Regions from separate parts of the Citrobacter enshiensis genome, predicted to be linked through region 4. Evidence: predicted binding sites of a transcription regulator. Region 4 holds the regulator's gene; each other region holds the start of a gene.
What was found. The regulator CRP, encoded in region 4, controls carbon source genes, mostly activating them, when cyclic AMP is high. The targets are predictions, from matches to a motif close to ATGTGANNNNNNTCACAT.

Region 1 (5,674 bases), 520 kb from region 4:
ATGAAGCGTGTGCTGATCGAAAGACATCTGGCTGGTCAATAAAGAGGGTTGCCAGCTTCCGGTCAAATAGAACGAGAGAAATAAAAAGTACGCGATGAGCGGAAACACCAAAAATCCCATCACACGAAGCGTGGCATGGCGCCCCATCAGAAAAATCAGGTTCAGCGTCACCACCACGCCCAGACTGACCAGCATACGGATGCGGAGGTCTACCTGCAGATGCTTTGCCACCTGTTCGGTGAGCGAGTTGGTGATCGCCACGGCATAAATCAGCACGACCACAAAGAAGGCAATAAAATACAACGCGGTGATCAGGCTGCCTACCTTTTTACCGTAGTAGTGTGTTACCGCGCCGGTGATCCCTTCTCCTGCAGAGGTTTTCGACGAGAGGATGAACTGACACAACGCCTTGTGCGGCCAGTAAGTCAATGGCCAGGCGACCAGCGCGGTGATAAACAGAACAATCGCCCCCGCGGAACCCAGCTGTATGGGGAGGAAGAGGGTTCCTGCACCTACGGCAGTTCCATATAACGCGAAACTCCAGAGAGTCTCTTCTTTTGACCAAATTTTCGACATTATCTGAACGTATCAACTATAAAATAAACAAAAAAGAAGCACAATTTACCATAAACAGGGGTTATTGCGGGAGGCTTAAACATAGAGGGAGCGAACAGATAAAATGCCGGAATCACAGCGACTCCGGCAAATCAGAGCGTTATCAGGCAGTAACGCGCTGCTGGCGATGTTTGATCACACGATGGCGCAACGTATCGTAGGCCCAGTTATAGAGCATGGTGTAGGGCAGGAAGAACAGGAAGAAACCTATTTCCAGTGTGAATGCTTGTAGCAGACTGACACTCAGCACATACGCCACAATACTCACCCCAATCACGATAAAGCCGCTTTCAAATCCCAGGGCATGAAAGGCGCGGACTTTGGCGGTACGTTTGACCAGATGCGCAGGCCAAAAACGGTCAAACAGCGCGTTATAGATGATATTCCAGATCATCGCAGTGGTTGCCAGCAGCACGGTGAGGCCGCCCATTTCGAGAACGGAGCGCTGCATTAACCATGCCGTCGTTGGGGCGAGAATAGCCGTTGCGATACCCTCAAAGCAGACGGCATGAAAAATACGCTCAGGTAAGGAGCGGCGTTGTACAGCATCGTGTTGCATAGCGTGAAACCTTCTTTTATGTTCGGAATAGTGTGGAATCCTGGGCATTTTATCGCTTAATGTGATATCTAAAAGATAGTATCCATCGATAAAGTAGATAGTTCATGCGCTACTCTCCTGAAGCATTAACGGCGTTTGTAGAAACCGTCTCCTGCGGTTCCTTTTCTGCGGCGGCGCGGCGGCTGCGTAAAAGCCAGTCCACCATCAGTACGGCGATCGCGCATCTGGAGGCCGACCTCGGTTTCTCGCTATTCGACCGATCGTCGCGGCAACCGGTGCTGACGGAAGAGGGAAAACGGGTGCTCAGCTATGTGCAGGCTATTTTGTCGGCGAGCGACCGGCTGGATGAAGTGGCATTGTCGTTGTCCGGAGAAACGGAAGCGCGCCTGACCTTTGTCCTTTCCGACACTCTGCATCCGGATGTTCTCGAAGAACTGATGGTGCAGTTTGATCGGCAATTTCCCCACACGGAGTTTGAATGCCTGATCGGTGAGGATGAGGACGTTATCGATCTGTTGCAAAAAGGGCGCGCGCAGGTGGGGTTGATAGAGGCCCGCGACGACTACCCTACGGATATGGGCGTCACGCGGTTGCCGATGCAAACCTGGATGGGACTGTATGCCGCCGCAACGCACCCGCTGGCGACGCAGGAAAAAGTCTCCTGGGATCAACTGCATACCTGGCGTGAACTGCGACTGAACACCTATTTTGAAAGCGGCGCCAACGTGGCGAGAGGACCGGTGTGGTCCGCGCCTAACTATTTATTATTGCTCAGTATGGCGGTACAGGGATTCGGCTGGTGTGCGCTGCCCTGTGCGTTGGTCGAAGAATTTGCCGCGGAGAAACCGTTGGTTCAGCTGGATGTACCCGGCTGGCCCAGGGCTATCTCTATCGATCTCCTCTGGAATAAGAAATCTCCCCCAGGAGCTGCGGGAAGCTGGCTCCGATACCATTTGCAACAGGGACGTGTCGCGACGTAGCCCCAACGATACGTATTTCCTTTGTGATAAAACTCACTTTTTTTAAACATTCGAGATAACTATTTTTAACAATCCTCTACTATTGCGGTGTTATTTTGCGCAGAGGTGGTAATGAAAGAGGTTGTGATAGTTGGGGCATTACGAACACCCATTGGCTGCTTCCAGGGAACGCTGGCTCGACATTCTGCCGTTGAGCTTGGCAGCGTGGTCGTGAAAGCGTTAATGGCGCGCACGGGTGTTGATGTACATGCCATCGATGAAGTTATCCTCGGTCAGGTTCTGACAGCAGGAGCAGGGCAGAATCCTGCTCGTCAGTCCGCCATCAAAGGCGGGTTGCCGAATACGGTTTCCGCTATCACCATCAACGATGTGTGTGGCTCAGGGCTAAAAGCGTTGCATCTGGCGACCCAGGCTATCCAGTGCGGTGAGGCGGATATTGTGATTGCGGGCGGACAAGAAAACATGAGCCGCGCGCCGCATGTTCTCACCGACAGCCGGACCGGAGCGCAACTGGGCAACAGCCAACTGGTCGACAGCCTGGTTCACGACGGTTTGTGGGATGCGTTCAACGATTACCACATGGGCGTGACCGCTGAAAATCTGGCGCGGGAATACGGGATCAGCCGCGAGTTGCAGGACGCCTATGCGCTCAGCTCTCAGCAAAAAGCGCGTGCTGCAATCGATGCGGGCCGCTTTAAAGATGAGATCGTGCCTGTTACCACTCAGCGCAATGGGCAATCAAGGGTGATTGATACGGACGAACAGCCGAGAACCGATGCCAGCGCCGAAGGGCTGGCCAGGCTGGATCCCACGTTCGATCGTCTGGGATCGGTAACGGCAGGAAATGCCTCGTCAATTAATGATGGCGCCGCCGCCGTTATGATGATGAGTGAAGCCAAAGCGCAGGCGTTGAATTTACCCATACTGGCGCGTATTCGTGCTTTTGCCAGTGTCGGCGTGGACCCCGCGCTGATGGGGATCGCCCCCGTTTATGCCACTCGCCGCTGCCTGGAACGGGTTGGCTGGCAACTGGCAGATGTGGATCTTATCGAAGCCAACGAAGCGTTTGCAGCGCAGGCGCTTTCAGTGGGCAAAATGCTGGAGTGGGATGAACGCCGGGTGAACGTTAACGGTGGCGCGATTGCCCTCGGCCATCCTATTGGCGCTTCAGGTTGTCGAATTTTGGTTTCGCTGGTGCATGAAATGGTCAAACGTAAAGCGCGTAAAGGGCTGGCGACGTTATGTATCGGCGGCGGGCAGGGCGTGGCATTGGCTATCGAGAGAGACTGATCATCGCCTTGCCGCTGGCATAAAAAAGCCCTCCACACGGAGGGCAAGACCAGTTACAGAAACACTCGAACAAAGAATAATTTATCAAAACATCGTTTCAGTATTTGTGATTCATGACGCAAGTTGATGAGAAACCGCGTCATAACCGCCTCCGCATTTCCTCTCTGTTTACTGCACCTGGCCTCTCTGTTGGGCAATAATCGCAATATTTCAATTATCTCTTTGTTTTTAAATAAATTATTTTTTATTTTTTTGATGCGCTGCGCCTGACCGTGATCGAGACTACACTTTTGACAATAAAAATCATAAAAATGAAACGTTGTTTTATTTATAATTGAAAACAGATTCACGGAGGGATATCATGGCCTCATTAGGTAAAACGGAACAGCGTTTTGCTCTCCGTTCAGGAATTCACGGTCGATTTATCATTGGAGGTAAATATGGACGTAAGACAGAGTATCCACAGTGCGCACGCGAAAACGCTGGACACCCAGCAACTGCGCAATGAGTTTTTAGTTGAAAGCGTGTTTGTGGCTGACGAATACACCATGGTTTACAGCCACATCGATCGCATTATCGTCGGTGGTATTATGCCGGTGGCGAAATCAGTTTCGGTAGGCGGTGAAGTCGGTAAGCAACTGGGCGTGACCTACTTCCTGGAACGTCGCGAATTAGGCGTGATCAACATTGGTGGTCCGGGCACGATTACCGTTGACGGCCAGTGCTATGAAATTGGTCATCGCGATGCGTTGTATGTGGGTAAAGGCGCGAAAGAAGTGGTTTTTGCCAGCGTAGATACCGCAAAACCGGCGAAGTTCTACTACAACTGCGCACCGGCGCACACCACTTATCCAACCAAAAAAGTGACGCCAGCCGATGTGGCTCCGGTCACTTTAGGCGACAACACCACCAGTAACCGTCGCACCATCAACAAATATTTTGTTCCGGATGTTCTGGAAACCTGCCAGTTGAGCATGGGGCTGACCGAACTGGCGCCAGGCAACCTGTGGAATACCATGCCGTGTCATACCCATGAACGCCGTATGGAAGTGTACTTCTATTTCAACATGGACGAAGACACCTGTGTCTTCCACATGATGGGGCAGCCGCAGGAAACGCGTCATATCGTGATGCACAACGAGCAGGCGGTGATCTCGCCGAGCTGGTCTATTCACTCCGGTGTGGGCACCAAAGCGTATACATTCATCTGGGGCATGGTGGGCGAAAACCAGGTCTTTGATGACATGGACCACGTCGCAGTAAAAGATCTGCGCTAGTCGCGAACGGCAATGATGCCTGTCCGTGACAGGTACTAAAAAATTAAGGGTTTACAATGATTCTGAATGCATTTTCTCTCGAAGGTAAAGTAGCGGTCGTTACGGGTTGTGATACCGGTCTTGGTCAGGGTATGGCGCTGGGTCTGGCAGAAGCGGGCTGCGACATTGTCGGGATTAACATCGTTGAACCAACAGAAACGATTGAACGCGTTACCGCGCTGGGTCGTCGTTTTTTAAGTCTGACCGCTGATTTGCGTCAGATCGACGGTATTCCGGCTCTGCTGGAACGTGCGGTGGCGGAATTTGGTCATATCGATATTCTGGTCAACAACGCGGGTCTGATCCGTCGTGAAGATGCGATCGATTTCAGTGAAAAAGACTGGGACGACGTGATGAACCTGAACATCAAGAGCGTGTTCTTTATGTCTCAGGCTGCGGCGAAGCACTTTATTGCTCAGGGTAACGGCGGCAAAATCATCAACATCGCCTCCATGCTCTCCTTCCAGGGCGGTATCCGCGTTCCGTCTTACACCGCATCAAAAAGCGGCGTTATGGGCGTAACCCGTCTGATGGCGAACGAATGGGCGAAACACAACATCAACGTGAATGCGATTGCCCCAGGCTACATGGCCACCAACAACACGCAGCAGCTGCGTGCTGATGAAGAGCGCAGTGCGGCAATCCTCGAGCGTATCCCGGCGGGTCGTTGGGGTCTGCCGAGCGATCTGATGGGTCCGATCGTATTCCTGGCTTCCAGCGCGTCTGATTACATCAACGGCTATACCGTGGCTGTTGACGGCGGTTGGCTGGCGCGTTAATTCGCCAACCGTAAATGCCCGATACTGCGAACGCGGGTCGGGCATTTTCCTCTCCTTTTCCCTTCTTCCCTTCTTCTCTTCGTCTCTTCGCTGGCCTGACTTACTCAGACTGACGTGCCATCCGCGCTTACCGCA
Region 2 (5,674 bases), 570 kb from region 4:
GCCGTACTTTTCATAAGGGTATAACCTCTCGCCCACATACCAAAGATGTGAACTAAATCACCCGCTTAACGCGCCTATTGCCAAAAAGAACAAAAAAGCGGCAACGGGAAGAAGGTTAAGAAACTGCGCAATTTTTACACTCATCACGTCGAAGGGGTAACGCGACAATAAAAACGATGAGGATGACGTTATGAGTAACGCGATTACGATGGGTATTTTTTGGCATTTGATAGGTGCGGCCAGTGCAGCCTGTTTCTATGCCCCGTTTAAGCAAGTAAAACAGTGGTCATGGGAAACGATGTGGTCGGTTGGCGGGATTGTCTCCTGGATTATCCTGCCGTGGACCATCAGCGCCCTGCTGCTGCCCGATTTTTGGGCCTACTACAGCTCTTTTAACCTTTCTACTTTATTACCTGTTTTCCTGTTTGGCGCCATGTGGGGTATCGGCAATATTAACTACGGTCTGACCATGCGCTACCTCGGTATGTCGATGGGGATTGGTATCGCGATTGGCATTACGCTGATTGTCGGTACGCTGATGACGCCCATTCTCAACGGTAACTTCGATGTCCTGATCAACACGGAAGGCGGACGCATGACGCTGCTTGGCGTGTTGGTGGCGCTGATCGGCGTGGGGATTGTGACCCGTGCCGGGCAGTTGAAAGAGCGTAAAATGGGCATCAAAGCCGAAGAGTTCAACCTGAAAAAAGGTCTGCTGCTGGCGGTAATGTGCGGGATCTTCTCTGCCGGAATGTCCTTCGCGATGAACGCCGCCAAACCGATGCATGAAGCCGCTGCCGCCCTCGGCGTAGACCCGCTGTATGTCGCCCTGCCCAGCTACGTGGTGATCATGGGTGGCGGCGCACTGGTCAACCTGGGCTTCTGCTTCGTTCGTCTGGCAAAAGTAAAAAATCTGTCGATAACAGCCGATTTCTCGCTGGCAAAATCCCTGATCATCACCAACGTGCTGCTGTCGGCGCTGGGCGGTCTGATGTGGTATTTGCAGTTCTTCTTCTACGCCTGGGGCCACGCACGCATTCCGGCGCAGTATGACTACATCAGCTGGATGCTGCACATGAGTTTCTACGTCCTGTGCGGCGGTATTGTCGGGCTGGTGTTGAAAGAGTGGAAAAACGCCGGTCGACGTCCTGTGAGTGTGCTGAGTCTGGGCTGCGTGGTGATTATCATCGCCGCCAATATTGTCGGAATGGGAATGGCGAGTTAGTCGCTATGATGACTGAGATGACGCCACTGGCTTGGCGTCATCCCGGTTTCCCGCGTGAACACCACTGAAAAATAGTTACTGTCCTCAAACCCACATTGCATCGAAATCTCACCGATCATCAGGCGGCTATGCTGGAGCAAATATTGTGCGTGGCAAACGCGGATCTGGCGCAAATATTGGTTGATGGTCATGCCGGTTTGGGCGCGAAACTGCTGGCGCAACACGCGTTCACTGCAGGCTTCCCTGGCGCAAAATTCATCCAGCGCAAACGGGTGCTCCAGGCTGCCCGCCAGCGCAGTAATCAGTTTGTCCAATAGCGTTTCACTTGAGGTAGCAGGAAGATTATCCGTGGCATAGCGATGGCGTTTCAGGATCATCACCAGTTGCCCAAACAGCAGCTCCGCCATACCGTTAGCCAACGGGCAGCGCTGCTGACTTTCATGCTCAAGTTGGCTGATAACCTGCCGCGCCTGAGTCATACCTGCGCTGGTCAGACGCCAGTGCGGCTGCCATTGGGTGCCGTTAAATCCAGGTATCGCCTCTTCCCACTGCAGATTCAGCTTCAGCCGCTCCGGGCAGTAGATGATGTTCTGTAATACCAGATCGTTAACAGACGTGTAGGAGTGTTTATCTTCGGCGCGAATATAGAACAGGTCGCCGCGCGTAATGCGATACGGGCGTTCATTGAGCACATGCAAACCGTTGCCACGCCAGACCAGCACCAGTTCACAAAAATCATGGGTGTGTTCCGCAAATACATTTTGCGGATAGCGATCGGCGACAGCAACCGCCTGCGCGTCGCTTGCAAAAAAGTCGGCTTTATGAAGAACGAGCTGATTTGCCACCACATCACCCCAACCAATAACAACATTATATTATGCGTCAAGCGGCGGCAAAAAACGTTGATATACTCGTCATACTTCAGCATCTGCGTTATTGCAGCAATGCGTCGCGTCCCTGGCGGATATCACGCGGCGACCAGTCAAATTCGCGGCGAAAAAGCGTCGAAAAGTGGTTACTGTCGCCAAATCCGCAGCGATAGGCGATATCGGTAACACTGTCATCGCTGTGGCGTAGCAGATGACGCGCTTTAATTAAACGCAGCCGGTTCAGATAGCGCTGCGGCGTCAGCCCGGTTTGTTGTTTCAACTGACGGTGCAAGGTGCGTAATGAGAGCGAAAACCGATCGGCCACGGCTTCCCAGCAAACCTCTTCGGCAAAGTGATCTTCCAGCCAGGCCATCAGGTGATTCAGCCGCGCATCATTATCCGTCGCCCCTTCCATCAGACTGCTTCTGCGTAGCAATACCAGCAACTGCATAAACACGATTTCGCGGTTGGCAATCGCTGGCGTATCCATCTCTTCATCGGGTTGTTCCAGCTGAGCAACCAACTGGCGCACCTGCTGTAACACCCCCTGGTTTACCCGCCAGTGGGACGGATACAGCCCATCCTGTTCCTGCGGTAAAAGCTGGTTCAGCCCTGCCAGAAACTGGAACGCATCCGGCGAACGATAGAGCACATTGGTCAGGCACAGATTGTCAGTATGTTCATACATGTGTCGGTCATGATCGCGAACAAAACAGACGGTGCCGCCGCTAATGGTGTACGGCTGTCCGTTGAACACATGAATGCCCGTGCCATGTTCAACGATCACGATTTCATGAAAATCATGATGGTGTTCAGGAAAAGCAGACTGAGGAAGCCGGGGTTCAATGGCGATGGGGGCTTTACCTGACGGAAAAAAATCCACGCTGTGCAATAGGGTCATGATGGCTTCCTGACATGAAGTGGAACATGACCGAAATAGTAATTAAGGGGTCGCCACCTCACCTTAAAGTTTTGACACGAAAGCACGCATATCCGGTCATTTTTTCAAGACAGGGCAGGAAAGTTCGCTAAATGCGGTCGCCGTCACATCAGCTAAAAACAGGCTCATTACTGGAAACTGTGAACGTCATCACGTTCATCTTTGCTTTCTTGCCAGCGGCTAATTTTGGCTGTCAGTAGCAAGAAGGTACCTTTTCCCCGGGGTTCTTAGACTCATTGCCATCACTCCTGGAAGGACCTCATTATGACTTTTCGCCATTGTGTCGCTGTCGATCTCGGCGCATCCAGTGGACGCGTTATGCTGGCGCGTTACGACAGCGCACACCGCACCCTGACGTTGCGTGAAATCCACCGTTTCGTGAATTGCCTGCAAAAAACAGACGGCTTCGACGCCTGGGATATCGACAGTCTGGAAGAGGCCATCCGTCTTGGGCTGGAGAAAGTCTGCGATGAAGGCATCCGCATTGACAGCATCGGGATTGATACCTGGGGCGTGGACTATGTCCTGCTGGATAAACACGGTCAGCGCGTCGGTCTGCCCGTCTCCTACCGTGACAGCCGTACCACAGGCGTGATGCAACAGGCGCAGGAACAACTCGGGAAAGCGGAAATTTATCGCCGCAGCGGTATTCAGTTTTTGCCGTTTAACACGTTGTATCAGTTACGCGCGCTGGTTGAACAACAACCGGAGCTGGTCCCCCAGGTGGCGCACGCCCTGCTGATTCCTGATTACTTTGCCTATTGCCTGACGGGCAAAATGAACTGGGAATACACCAACGCCACCACCACGCAACTCGTCAATATTCATAACGACGACTGGGATGAAACGCTGCTGGCGTGGACTGGAGCGGATCAAGCCTGGTTTGGTACTCCAACGCATCCGGGCAATGTCATCGGCCACTGGATTTGCCCGCAGGGGAATCAGATCCCGGTCGTTGCCGTCGCCAGCCACGATACCGCCAGCGCGGTGATTGCCTCTCCGCTGGCAGAAAAAAACAGTGCCTACCTCTCTTCCGGTACCTGGTCGCTGATGGGCTTCGAGAGCAGAACGCCCTATACCAATGACGTTGCGCTAAGCGCCAATATTACCAACGAGGGCGGCGCGGAAGGTCGCTACCGCGTGCTGAAAAATATCATGGGACTGTGGCTGCTTCAGCGCGTCCTGAAAGAACGCCAGATTACCGATCTGCCTGCGCTGATCGAGCAAACGCAGGCGCTGCCCGCTTGCCGTTTCGTGATTAATCCTAATGACGATCGCTTTATCAACCCTGCCGATATGGGCGCGGAAATTCAGGCTGCCTGTCGTGAAACCGGTCAACCGGTGCCCACGCAAGACGCCGAACTGGCCCGCTGCATTTTCGACAGCCTGGCGTTGCTGTACGCCCGCGTCCTGCAGGAACTGGCCGACCTTCGCGGTGAAGCCTTCACCAGCCTGCATATCGTCGGCGGCGGTTGCCAGAACGCATTACTGAACCAACTGTGCGCCGACGCCTGCGGTATCCGTGTGATGGCCGGTCCCGTAGAGGCGTCCACGCTCGGCAACATCGGTATCCAGCTCATGACGCTGGACGAACTGACCAACGTTGATGATTTCCGTCAGGTGGTGAGCGCCAACTACGACCTGACCACCTTTATTCCTCATCCTGATAGCGAAATTGCCCGCCATGTTGCGCAGTTTCAATCCACACGACAGACAAAGGAGCTTTGCGCATGACCACTCAACTTGAACAAGCCTGGGACCTGGCGAAACAGCGTTTTGCTGCGGTAGGTATCGATGTCGAAGAGACCCTGCGTCAGCTCGATCGTCTGCCGGTCTCTATGCACTGCTGGCAGGGCGATGACGTCGCCGGTTTTGAAAACCCGGAAGGCAACCTGACCGGCGGTATTCAGGCGACGGGTAACTACCCGGGCAAAGCGCGTAACGCGACCGAATTACGTGCCGATCTGGAGCAGGCGCTGAGCCTGATCCCTGGGCCGAAGCGCCTGAATCTGCATGCGATCTATCTGGAATCCGACACGCCGGTTTCTCGTGACCAGATCAAGCCAGAACACTTCAAAAACTGGGTGGAGTGGGCGAAAGCCAACCAACTGGGTCTCGATTTTAACCCGTCCTGCTTCTCACATCCGCTGAGCGCTGACGGTTTCACCCTTTCCCATCCGGATGCGAAAATTCGCCAGTTCTGGATCGATCACTGCAAGGCCAGCCGCCGCATCTCCGCCTATTTCGGTGAGCAACTGGGCACCCCGTCGGTGATGAACATCTGGATCCCGGATGGCATGAAAGACATCACTGTTGACCGTCTGGCACCACGTCAGCGTCTGCTGAATGCGCTGGATGATGTCATCAGCGAGAAACTGGACCCGGCGCATCACATTGATGCCGTTGAGAGCAAGCTGTTCGGTATTGGCGCAGAAAGCTACACCGTCGGCTCCAATGAGTTCTATATGGGCTACGCCGCCAGCCGCCAGACCGCGCTGTGCCTGGATGCGGGCCACTTCCACCCGACTGAAGTGATCTCTGACAAGATCTCCGCCGCCATGCTGTATGTACCGCGTCTGCTGCTGCACGTGAGCCGTCCGGTGCGTTGGGACAGCGACCATGTGGTGCTGCTGGACGATG
Region 3 (5,674 bases), 400 kb from region 4:
GAGATTGCCCGAAGACAATCGTCCGAGGCTCCCGGCCAGCGATAATTGACCTCAGTTAGCGTTAGCATCGTACAGACAATTCTCCGTTATGAAGCTGCCAGGTGTGTTGGCAATACGCGAGAAAAGGCGCGGGGTCGCGCTCGAAAAGTATAATCAGCGCCTGTTGCGCCTTCGCCCAGTCCTGCAAACGCTCCAGCAGCAACTGGGTGGCGTGTGCGGTTAAACGACTGAAGGCTTCATCAAGGATCAGGAGCGTCGGTTGCATCGCTAATGCACTGGCAATCACCACGCGTTGCGTCTCCCCGCCGGAGAGCGTTCCAGGATGGCGATGGCGTAGCGTCTGACATGCTGTCAGAGTGAGTGCATGGTCAATACGGCGCATGATTTCCGCCTCGCTGAGCCCGAGATTTTCCGGACCAAATGCGACTTCTTCTTCCACGCTGAAGGTACAACCGGAAAGCTGCAGGTAAGGCGACTGCTGGACGAGCTGAATGGTTTGTGACTGCTCTACCAAAGTGCGCTCGCCGATCGGCGCGCCCAGAAGGTATCCTTTGCCCTCAATCTCGCCAGGCAGAAAATCGGGGTACCAGCCGGCCATCAGTTGAGCCAGCGTGCTTTTCCCGCTGCCGTTATCACCAAAAATCGCCACCATGCCGGGTTCAGCGTAGTGGAAATTAACCTTAGACACAGGGCGTGTGGTCTGTGTCGGGTGATAGCAAAACTGTTCTAGCGTAACCATATCCAGACTCCCGCTTCCGCCAGCATGAAAAGCACCATACTGTAGCGCGCCACACGCTGAAACGTACTGTCCGCTGGCGCCCATAGCGTGGTACGGCGTCGGTGTAATCGAAATGCCCGCATATCCAGTGCTGCGCCGCGTACCGCCAGATCGTTGAGGGCATTATGTGTCAGAGGAACAATCAGCGCAGGCATGGCGCGAAGCCGCTGATACCAGCCTTCATCCAGCGGCACACCGCGTGCGCGCTGCGCTTCGTGAATGATCGCCAGTTGTTGCCTGAGCTGTTCTACCACCAGCAGCGGCCCCGCAAACAGATAAGCGACGCCAGGGGGTAAACGAGACGCAAACAGCGCGCGGATAAACTGGCGAACCGGCACGTACTGCATCCAAAGTTGTGACGTGGAGACAATCGCCAGAATCCGCAGCCACAACGTGATGGCTTGCGCCCAGCGCTGTGGATCGCGCGGCTTACCGCTGATCCACTCGCTAAGCCAGCCGCCGTGCACGAGCCACAGGCCAAATCCCAGCGAAAGCATCAGCCACGCAACGTATTTTGCCCGCTGACGTGTGGCCTTCACCCCCGCTAAACAGAGAAAGGCGGCTCCGCTGTAGAAAGGAAGTATGGTGTTAGTGGGCAGCAGCAACGTGGAGCAGGCCGCCAGTGCCCACAGGGTTAACGAGGTGAACGGGTGCATTAGCGCACGGCAGACATTGTGGGGAAATGGCGTGTAGTGCGAAGCGGCAGCTGTCGCAGTAGCATCCAGACGATAACCGCCGTCAGGATCTTATCGACCAGATTGGCACCCAGCACGGTAATGGCGACAGATTCCACCAGATTCTGGCCGACAGAGTGCATCCAGGCGATAAACAGATCGGCGCCGCTGCCGGTCACCCCGCCAAAGAGCGCGGTACGCAAGGGTACGGCAACCAGCGTGACCGCCAGTGTAATCACCACGCCGCTGGCCACGACTTTCGGTAATGTGCGAAACCAGCCCGCCCGTGCCAGCCATCCAGCGACCAGGCCAATGATCATGGCGACGGGCGCGAATGCCGCTGCAATAGGATCGGTCAACAATCCCCAGAGTAGATTAGTCAGTAATCCGGTCAACATACCAATGACGGGACCTAACAGCACTGCGCTTATCAGGGTGCCGATAGAATCCAGAAAAATGGGCAGTTTCAGCATGCTGATGAGCTGTCCGCCGATCATATTGATGGCTATAGAAATCACAATCAGTACCAGCGACTGGCTGGAAAATTGACGACGCGCCATAAAAAACCTCTTACCAGGTGAAGGATTAACGGGGGGAAATAACCAGTTCGTCATAGGTGGAAATCGCACAAGGCTGGCGGTTAAACGCCACTGCGGTCAGCTCGCCGATCACCAGTTCAAGCGTGGTGCGAACGGTGCAGCCAGGCATCATATGGCCGCCCAGCATGGCACCCTTTGGATCTGAGACTGAGAGATGCAGATGTTCGCCAGTGAGTTCGAGCGTGCCGCTCAGAGAGATCACTTCATACGTTCCGCTAAGCAGTGTGGTTTCTTCCTGTCCGGCGTATCGCAGGGCGATGTCGGTCAGACTGCCGGTACAACCTGCAATCCAGGCGGCTTGCAGCTGGTGTTGGTTTACAAACGCATGTAACTGTGTGAAGACTTCCTGACCGGGAAGCAAACGAAGCGCATAAAACCGTGCTTCAGACGAGGGAAGATGAGATGTAGTCATATTTTGAGGGACTCCGAGACTCGGACGTAAAGCTGATAATATAGACGCTGGTGGCTGTGCTTCCTGATATAAATCAGGATTTACGACGCGACAACGAAAAGATCTTGCTACGCTTATTCGCAATTCTGGAATATGGAATAAAACAGAGGCGAGTGGGTGCCGAAATGTGACGTAAGTCAGATAACTGCGTTCTTTGACTGGACAATCATTCCTTTTATTCCTGGTTTCGCTTATTCTAGCTGAAGCGTTTCAGTCGATTAAATGTTCGACAAGTAATCAATCAGTCGCAGTTTGCGACAGGTAAGGTTTTCCTCGACGATTTGCTGGATTACTCTGTCAGCCTCATTTGAATCGGGATAGCCTTGCAGGAGACCTATGACCGTACGCGTAGCGATTAATGGCTTTGGTCGTATCGGACGTAATGTGGTTCGTGCTTTGTATGAATCCGGACGTCGGGCGGAAATCACCGTGGTGGCAATCAACGAACTGGCGGATGCTGCAGGCATGGCGCATTTGTTGAAATATGACACCAGCCATGGGCGTTTTGCCTGGGATGTTCGCCAGGAGCGCGATCAGCTCATCGTTGGCGATGATGCTATTCGCATTTTGCACGAACGGACTCTCGACGCGCTTCCCTGGCGTGAACTGGGTGTTGACGTCGTGTTGGATTGCACCGGTGTCTACGGCAACCGCGAGCACGGCGAGGCACATATCGCCGCTGGCGCAAAGAAAGTGCTCTTTTCACATCCTGGCAGCAACGATCTCGACGCCACCGTGGTATTTGGCGTGAATCAGGAACAGTTGCGGGCAGAACACCACATTGTCTCGAATGCCTCCTGCACCACCAATTGCATTATTCCGGTCATCAAGTTGTTGGATGATGCTTATGGCATTGAGTCCGGAACCGTCACCACGATCCACTCGGCTATGCACGATCAACAGGTGATTGATGCGTATCATTCTGACCTGCGGCGTACGCGAGCTGCGAGCCAGTCGATTATTCCGGTTGATACCAAACTGGCCGTCGGTATTACGCGAATTTTTCCGCAATTCAACGATCGATTCGAAGCGATTGCCGTCCGCGTGCCGACCATAAATGTGACGGCGATCGACTTAAGCGTGACGGTGAAAAAACCAGTAAAAGCCAATGAAGTCAATCAGTTGCTGCAAAAAGCAGCACAAGGTGCATTTCATGGTATAGTTGACTATACGGAATTACCGTTGGTCTCTGTAGATTTTAACCACGACCCGCACAGCGCCATTGTTGATGGCACTCAAACGCGTGTGAGTGGTGCTCACCTGATCAAAACACTGGTCTGGTGCGATAATGAATGGGGCTTTGCTAACCGCATGCTCGACACAACGTTAGCTATGGCTGCTATTGGTTTCAGGTAAGGCGCGTGAGCGCTTGCAAAACTTTAAGAATCAACGAGAGGATTCACCATGTCTGTAATTAAGATGACCGATCTGGATCTTGCTGGTAAACGTGTTTTTATCCGTGCGGATCTGAACGTACCAGTTAAAGAAGGGAAAGTAACCAGCGACGCGCGTATCCGTGCTTCCCTGCCAACCATCGAACTGGCCCTGAAGCAGGGTGCAAAAGTGATGGTAACTTCCCACCTGGGTCGTCCTACCGAAGGCGAGTACAACGAAGAATTCTCTCTGCTGCCGGTTGTTAACTACCTGAAAGACAAACTGTCTAACCCGGTTCGTCTGGTAAAAGATTACCTGGACGGCGTTGAAGTTGCAGCCGGTGAACTGGTGGTTCTGGAAAACGTTCGCTTTAACAAAGGCGAGAAGAAAGACGACGAAGCACTGTCCAAAAAATACGCTGCATTGTGCGACGTATTCGTCATGGATGCCTTCGGTACGGCTCACCGTGCACAGGCTTCTACTCACGGTATCGGTAAATTCGCAGACGTTGCTTGCGCAGGCCCGCTGTTGGCTGACGAACTGGAAGCACTGGGCAAAGCACTGAAAGAACCGGCTCGCCCGATGGTGGCTATCGTTGGTGGTTCTAAAGTTTCTACCAAACTGACCGTTCTGGATTCTCTGTCTAAAATCGCTGACCAGCTGATCGTGGGCGGTGGTATCGCCAACACCTTCGTTGCTGCTCAAGGCCACAACGTCGGCAAATCCCTGTACGAAGCTGACCTGGTTGATGAAGCAAAACGTCTGCTGACTATTTGTGACATCCCGGTTCCGGCTGACGTTCGCGTAGCGACTGAATTCTCTGAAACTGCAGCGGCTACCCTGAAATCTGTTTCTGACGTTAAAGAAGACGAGCAGATCCTGGATATCGGTGATGCTTCTGCACAGCAACTGGCTGAAATCCTGAAGAATGCAAAAACCATTCTGTGGAACGGTCCGGTAGGCGTGTTTGAATTCCCGAACTTCCGTAAAGGTACTGAAATCGTTGCTAACGCCATTGCAGACAGCGAAGCATTCTCCATCGCTGGCGGCGGCGACACTCTGGCAGCTATCGACCTGTTCGGTATCGCTGACAAGATCTCCTACATTTCCACTGGCGGCGGCGCATTCCTCGAATTCGTGGAAGGCAAAGTACTGCCGGCAGTAGCAATGCTCGAAGAGCGCGCTAAGAAGTAAGTCATTAAAGGGCAGGGAAACCTGCCCAATTTTCAGCGCGCTTTGCAAGCACGCACCATTTTCTAAGGCCCGACGATACAGGACAACGAAACATGTCTAAAATTTTTGATTTCGTAAAACCAGGCGTAATCACTGGTGATGACGTACAGAAAGTGTTCCAGGTAGCAAAAGAAAACAACTTCGCTCTGCCAGCAGTTAACTGCGTCGGTACCGACTCCATTAACGCCGTTCTGGAAACCGCTGCAAAAGTTAAAGCGCCGGTTATCGTTCAGTTCTCTAACGGTGGTGCTTCTTTCATCGCGGGTAAAGGCGTGAAGTCTGATGTTCCTCAGGGCGCAGCAATCCTGGGTGCTATCTCTGGTGCGCATCACGTTCATCAGATGGCTGAACACTACGGTGTTCCGGTTATCCTGCACACTGACCACTGCGCGAAGAAACTGCTGCCGTGGATCGACGGTCTGCTGGACGCGGGTGAAAAACACTTTGCTGCTACCGGCAAGCCGCTGTTCTCTTCTCACATGATCGACCTGTCTGAAGAGTCTCTGGAAGAGAACATCGAAATCTGCTCCAAATATCTGGCGCGCATGTCCAAAATGGGCATGAC
Region 4 (5,674 bases):
CCGTATGCCCACGGACTCATCGAGGCCGCACAAAAGCGTGGATGGCTGGGTGTCGTGATGCACTTTCGCGGTTGCAGCGGCGAACCCAATCGCCTGAATCGCATTTATCACTCCGGGGAGACGGAAGACGGCACCTGGTTTTTACAGTGGTTACAACGCGAGTTTGGTCGTGTTCCCACCGCTGCGGTTGGCTATTCACTCGGCGGCAATATGCTGGCCTGTCTGCTGGCGAAAGAAGGTCGGGATATTCCGATCGATGCGGCAGTGATTGTCTCCGCGCCTTTCGTGCTTGAAGCCTGCAGCTATCACATGGAAAAAGGCTTTTCGCGCGTTTACCAGCGCTATCTGCTCAATCTGCTCAAAGCCAACGCGTCACGCAAACTGGCGGCCTATCCCGGCACGCTCCCTGTCAACCTGGCGCAGCTAAAAGCAATACGGCGTATCCGCGATTTTGATGATCTTATTACCGCCAAAATTCACGGTTTTGCTGATGCGATAGACTATTATCGTCAATGTAGCGCCATGCCGTTGCTCAATCAGATCGCCAAACCCACGCTGATTATTCACGCGAAAGACGATCCGTTTATGGACAGTCATGTGATCCCGAACCCCGAGAATCTGCCGCCGCAGGTTGAGTATCAGTTAACCGAGCATGGCGGGCACGTCGGCTTTATCGGCGGGACGCTGCGCCGCCCGGAAATGTGGCTTGAATCGCGCATCCCTGACTGGCTCACCACGTATCTGGAAGCATAATCATGATGATCCCCTGGCAGGAGTTGTCCGCTGAAACGCTGGATAACCTGATTGAAAGCTTTGTATTGCGCGAAGGCACCGATTATGGTGAACATGAGCGTTCGCTTGCGCAAAAAGTCGCCGACGTCAAACGTCAACTACAGCGCGGCGAGGCCGTTCTGGTGTGGTCTGAACTCCACGAAACGGTCAACATCATGCCCAGAAAACAGTTGCACGAGTAATCCGCCGCTGAGGGCCGACTATACTAAAACGAGTGTTTATTCATGGAGTTGTTATGTCTGCCAAACATCCGGTGATTGCGGTAACAGGGTCCAGCGGCGCGGGGACCACCACCACCAGCCTCGCGTTCCGTAAAATTTTTGCACAGTTAAATCTGCGCGCCGCCGAGGTGGAAGGCGACAGCTTTCATCGCTATACCCGCCCGGAAATGGACATGGCGATCCGCAAAGCGCGGGACGCCGGGCGACATATCAGTTATTTCGGCCCCGAAGCTAATGATTTTGGTCTGCTGGAACAAACGTTCAGCGAATACGGACAAGCGGGCAAAGGCCAGTCGCGGAAATATCTGCATACCTACGATGAAGCAGTACCGTGGAATCAGGTGCCGGGAACCTTTACGCCATGGCAACCCTTGCCCGAACCGACCGACGTCCTGTTCTATGAAGGGCTGCACGGCGGCGTAGTGACGCCGCACCATAACGTTGCGCGCCATGTGGATTTGCTGGTTGGCGTAGTACCGATCGTTAACCTGGAGTGGATACAGAAACTGATCCGCGACACTGGCGAACGTGGGCACTCCCGCGAAGCGGTGATGGATTCGGTGGTCCGTTCCATGGATGATTACATCAACTTTATCACCCCGCAGTTCTCCCGTACGCATATTAACTTCCAGCGCGTGCCCACTGTGGACACCTCGAATCCCTTCGCGGCAAAAGGCATCCCGTCATTAGACGAAAGCTTTGTCGTTATTCATTTTCGCAATCTGGAAGGGATCGATTTCCCCTGGTTACTGGCGATGCTTCAGGGCTCATTTATTTCACACATCAATACATTAGTCGTGCCGGGCGGCAAAATGGGACTGGCAATGGAGTTGATCATGCTGCCGCTGGTTCAGCGACTGATGGAAGGCAAAAAAATCGAATAATATGCAGCGTTGCCGGATAAGCGTCACGCCCTCCGGCAACGTGAGATCACGCGGCAATCACTTCATATGAATGCGTGATATTCACCGCTTTTTCCAGCATTAACGCAACGGAACAATATTTTTCTGCAGAAAGATCAACAGCTCGCGAAACGGCGGCATCTTTCAGTTCATTGCCGGTCACAATAAAATGCAGATTGATATGCGTAAACAGACGCGGCGCCTCTTCACGACGCTCAGAAGTGAGCTTCACTTCGCAGTTGGTCACGTCCTGGCGTCCCTTTTGCAAAATAGACACCACATCAATCGCACTGCAGCCACCCGCGGCCATTAACACCATTTCCATCGGACTCGGCGCTTTATCACCGGAGTTACCATCCATCAAAATCTGGTGGCCGGAAGCAGACTCTCCCAGGAAGGTTAACCCTTCGACCCATTTCACACGCGCTTGCATATTTCGTAACTCCAATGTTTCAATTTTCCTGACAGATTACGCGGACATAACAAATCTCGCAATGGAAGGCGACCTGCATCATGCTGAAGCGAGACACCAGGAGACACACGGCGAAAGCTATGCTAAAACAGTCAGGATGCTACAGTAATACATTGACGTACTGCATGTATGCAGAGGACATCACATTACAGGCTGCAGTACATTTTTAGCAGCCCCCTTCCCTGGCAGCGGGAAGCATATTTTGGCAACCCCAGAGACAGCGTCGTTTTCTGGCTCTGGAGACAGCTTATAACAGAGGATAACCGCGCATGGTGCTTGGCAAACCGCAAACAGACCCGACTCTCGAATGGTTCTTGTCTCATTGCCACATTCATAAGTACCCGTCGAAGAGCACGCTGATTCACCAGGGTGAAAAAGCAGAAACGTTGTACTACATCGTTAAAGGCTCAGTGGCAGTGCTGATTAAAGACGAAGAAGGGAAAGAGATGATCCTTTCTTATCTGAATCAGGGCGATTTCATTGGCGAATTAGGCCTGTTTGAAGAAGGCCAGGAACGCAGTGCATGGGTACGTGCAAAAACGGCCTGTGAAGTCGCTGAAATCTCCTACAAAAAATTTCGCCAACTGATCCAGGTAAACCCGGATATTCTGATGCGCCTGTCTTCCCAGATGGCTCGTCGCCTGCAAGTTACGTCCGAAAAAGTCGGCAACCTTGCCTTCCTCGACGTAACCGGTCGTATCGCTCAGACTCTGCTGAACCTGGCGAAACAACCCGATGCGATGACTCACCCGGACGGCATGCAAATCAAAATCACCCGTCAGGAGATCGGTCAGATCGTTGGCTGTTCTCGCGAAACCGTTGGTCGTATTCTGAAAATGCTGGAAGATCAGAACCTGATCTCAGCGCACGGTAAGACCATCGTCGTCTACGGCACTCGTTAACCCCGTCGAAATAGCGCATTACCCTGTAATGCGCCATTTTTGTTGGCACCGATGTGGCGAAGACTGATCTATCATCCTGAAATCAACTACGCACTGCGGCAAACGCTGGTGCTGTGTTTGCCTGTGGCGATTGGTCTTATCATTGGTCAGTTGCATCTGGGATTGCTCTTTTCTCTCGTTCCCGCCTGCTGCAACATTGCCGGGCTTGATACCCCCCACAAACGCTTTTTCAAACGCTTAGTCATTGGCGCATCGCTGTTTGCCGGATGCAGCCTGGTCATGCAGCTACTGCTCGCGCAAGCAATACCGCTGCCGCTGATTCTGACGGGGTTAACGCTGATTCTTGGCGTGACGGCGGAACTCAGCGCCTTGCATGCCCGACTCCTGCCGGCTTCGCTTATCGCCGCCATTTTCACGCTAAGCCTGGCCGGTAACATGCCCGTCTGGGAACCGTTGCTGATCTATGCCCTGGGCACCCTGTGGTACGGGCTTTTTAACTGGTTTTGGTTCTGGCTCTGGCGTGAACAACCGCTACGCGAGTCGCTCAGTTTGTTGTACCGCGAGCTGGCCGACTACTGCGAAGCCAAATACAGCCTGCTCACCCAGCACGCCGATCCTGAAAAAGCGCTGCCGCCCTTGTTGGTACGCCAACAGAAAGCGGTGGATCTCATCACCCAGTGTTACCAGCAAATGCACATGCTGTCGGCGCATCACAATAATGAATATAAACGCCTGCTGCGGGCCTTCCAGGAAGCGCTGGACTTACAGGAACATATCTCCGTCAGCCTGCATCAGCCGGAAGAGGTGCAAAAGCTGGTCGAACGCAGCCATGCAGAGCAGGTGATTCGCTGGAACGCGCAAACGGTCGCTGCGCGCTTACGCATCCTGGCGGATGATATTCTGTATCACCGCCTGCCGACTCGCTTTTCCATGGAAAAGCAGATTGGCGCGCTCGAGAAAATTGCCAACCAGCATCCCGATAACCCGGTGGGTCAGTTCTGTTACTGGCACTTTAGCCGCATTGCCCGCGTATTGCGGACCCAACGCCCGCTGTATGCCCGTGACCTGATGGCGGATAAACAGCGTCGACTCCCGCTGATCCCGGCGCTAAAAAACTATCTGTCATTCAAATCGCCCGCACTGCGAAATGCCGGGCGCATCAGCGTCATGCTGAGTATCGCCAGTCTGATGGGGAGCGCGTTACATCTGCCAAAACCGTACTGGATCCTGATGACGGTTCTGTTTGTAACGCAAAACGGCTACGGTGCGACGCGGGTTCGCATACTGCACCGTTCGGCGGGCACGCTGGTCGGGTTGGTGATTGCGGGCGTGACGCTACACTTCCACATCCCCGAAGGCTTCACACTGGCGGGCATGCTGGTCATTACGCTGGTGAGCTATCTGATCATTCGTAAAAACTACGGCTGGGCAACGGTCGGGTTTACGGTCACTGCGGTGTATACCCTGCAATTGCTGACGTTAAACGGCGAGCAGTACATTGTGCCGCGGTTTATTGACACGGTGATTGGCTGCCTGATCGCGTTTGGCGGGACGGTCTGGCTCTGGCCGCAGTGGCAGAGCGGTCTGTTGCGCAAAAACGCCCACGACGCGCTGGAAGCCGACCAGGAAGCTATACGCCTGATCCTCAGCGACAATCCACAGGCAACGCCGCTCGCGTATCAGCGTATGCGTGTCAATCAGGCGCACAACACGCTGTACAACTCGCTGAATCAGTCCATGCAGGAACCCGGATTTAACGCGCACTATCTGGCAGATATGAAACTGTGGGTGACGCACAGCCAGTTTATTGTCGAGCACATCAATGCGATGACAACGCTGGCGCGGGAACATACGATGCTGACGCCAGACCTTGCGCAACGCTATCTGGAATCGTGTGAAATTGCGCTCCAGCGCTGCCAGCAGCGTCTGGAGTATGACGGACCGGGCAGCTCTGGCGATGTGAATATTCTGGAAGCGCCAGAGATGCTCTCCCATGGGCCATTAAGTACCCTGGAACAACACCTGCAGCGCATACTGGGCCACCTGAACACCATGCACACCATTTCGTCGGTCGCCTGGCGTCAACGGCCTCACCACGGGATCTGGCTCAGCCGTCGGTTACGGGATATTAAGAGCTAACGACTTTCGCGACGGCCTGCGCGAAACGCTGCATTCCCTCATCGATATCCGCCTCTTCCACCACCAGCGAGGGGGCGAAGCGCATCACATCCGGACCGGCATTCAGCACCATCACACCTGCACTCGCTCCCGCATAAAGAAACTCACGCGCTCGTCCCTGATATTGCGGCTTCAACTCTGCCCCAATCAGCAGTCCCATCCCACGAATGTCGCTGAAAACATCGTACTGCTCGTCAATTTTCTGCA

Region 1: the regulator CRP is predicted to act here: its motif matches at 2,176-2,193, upstream of P2W74_RS04305 (acetyl-CoA C-acetyltransferase).
Region 2: the regulator CRP is predicted to act here: its motif matches at 3,127-3,144, upstream of rhaS (HTH-type transcriptional activator RhaS).
Region 3: the regulator CRP is predicted to act here: its motif matches at 2,628-2,645, upstream of epd (erythrose-4-phosphate dehydrogenase).

What each region holds. Positions count from the first base shown of each region.
Region 1 covers NZ_CP119862.1:886,027-891,700, forward strand. Annotated here, with positions in the region: gene P2W74_RS04290 (amino acid permease) at 1-576, opposite strand, end outside; gene P2W74_RS04295 (multidrug/biocide efflux PACE transporter) at 719-1,174, opposite strand; gene P2W74_RS04300 (LysR family transcriptional regulator) at 1,279-2,154, shown strand; gene P2W74_RS04305 (acetyl-CoA C-acetyltransferase) at 2,266-3,444, shown strand; gene kduI (5-dehydro-4-deoxy-D-glucuronate isomerase) at 3,885-4,721, shown strand; gene kduD (2-dehydro-3-deoxy-D-gluconate 5-dehydrogenase KduD) at 4,778-5,539, shown strand.
Region 2 covers NZ_CP119862.1:4,713,543-4,719,216, forward strand. Annotated here, with positions in the region: gene rhaT (L-rhamnose/proton symporter RhaT) at 191-1,225, shown strand; gene rhaR (HTH-type transcriptional activator RhaR) at 1,222-2,070, opposite strand; gene rhaS (HTH-type transcriptional activator RhaS) at 2,159-2,995, opposite strand; gene rhaB (rhamnulokinase) at 3,299-4,768, shown strand; gene rhaA (L-rhamnose isomerase) at 4,765-5,674, shown strand, end outside.
Region 3 covers NZ_CP119862.1:771,725-777,398, forward strand. Annotated here, with positions in the region: gene P2W74_RS03785 (ABC transporter ATP-binding protein) at 1-68, opposite strand, end outside; gene P2W74_RS03790 (ABC transporter ATP-binding protein) at 62-739, opposite strand; gene P2W74_RS03795 (energy-coupling factor transporter transmembrane component T) at 727-1,434, opposite strand; gene P2W74_RS03800 (ECF transporter S component) at 1,434-2,012, opposite strand; gene P2W74_RS03805 (PPC domain-containing DNA-binding protein) at 2,038-2,463, opposite strand; gene epd (erythrose-4-phosphate dehydrogenase) at 2,839-3,858, shown strand; gene pgk (phosphoglycerate kinase) at 3,907-5,070, shown strand; gene fbaA (class II fructose-bisphosphate aldolase) at 5,163-5,674, shown strand, end outside.
Region 4 covers NZ_CP119862.1:367,392-373,065, reverse strand. Annotated here, with positions in the region: partial or broken gene P2W74_RS01675 (hydrolase) at 1-753, shown strand, start outside; gene P2W74_RS01670 (YheU family protein) at 756-974, shown strand; gene P2W74_RS01665 (phosphoribulokinase) at 1,028-1,897, shown strand; gene P2W74_RS01660 (OsmC family protein) at 1,944-2,348, opposite strand; gene crp (cAMP-activated global transcriptional regulator CRP) at 2,657-3,289, shown strand; gene P2W74_RS01650 (YccS/YhfK family putative transporter) at 3,341-5,428, shown strand; gene argD (bifunctional acetylornithine/succinyldiaminopimelate transaminase) at 5,418-5,674, opposite strand, start outside.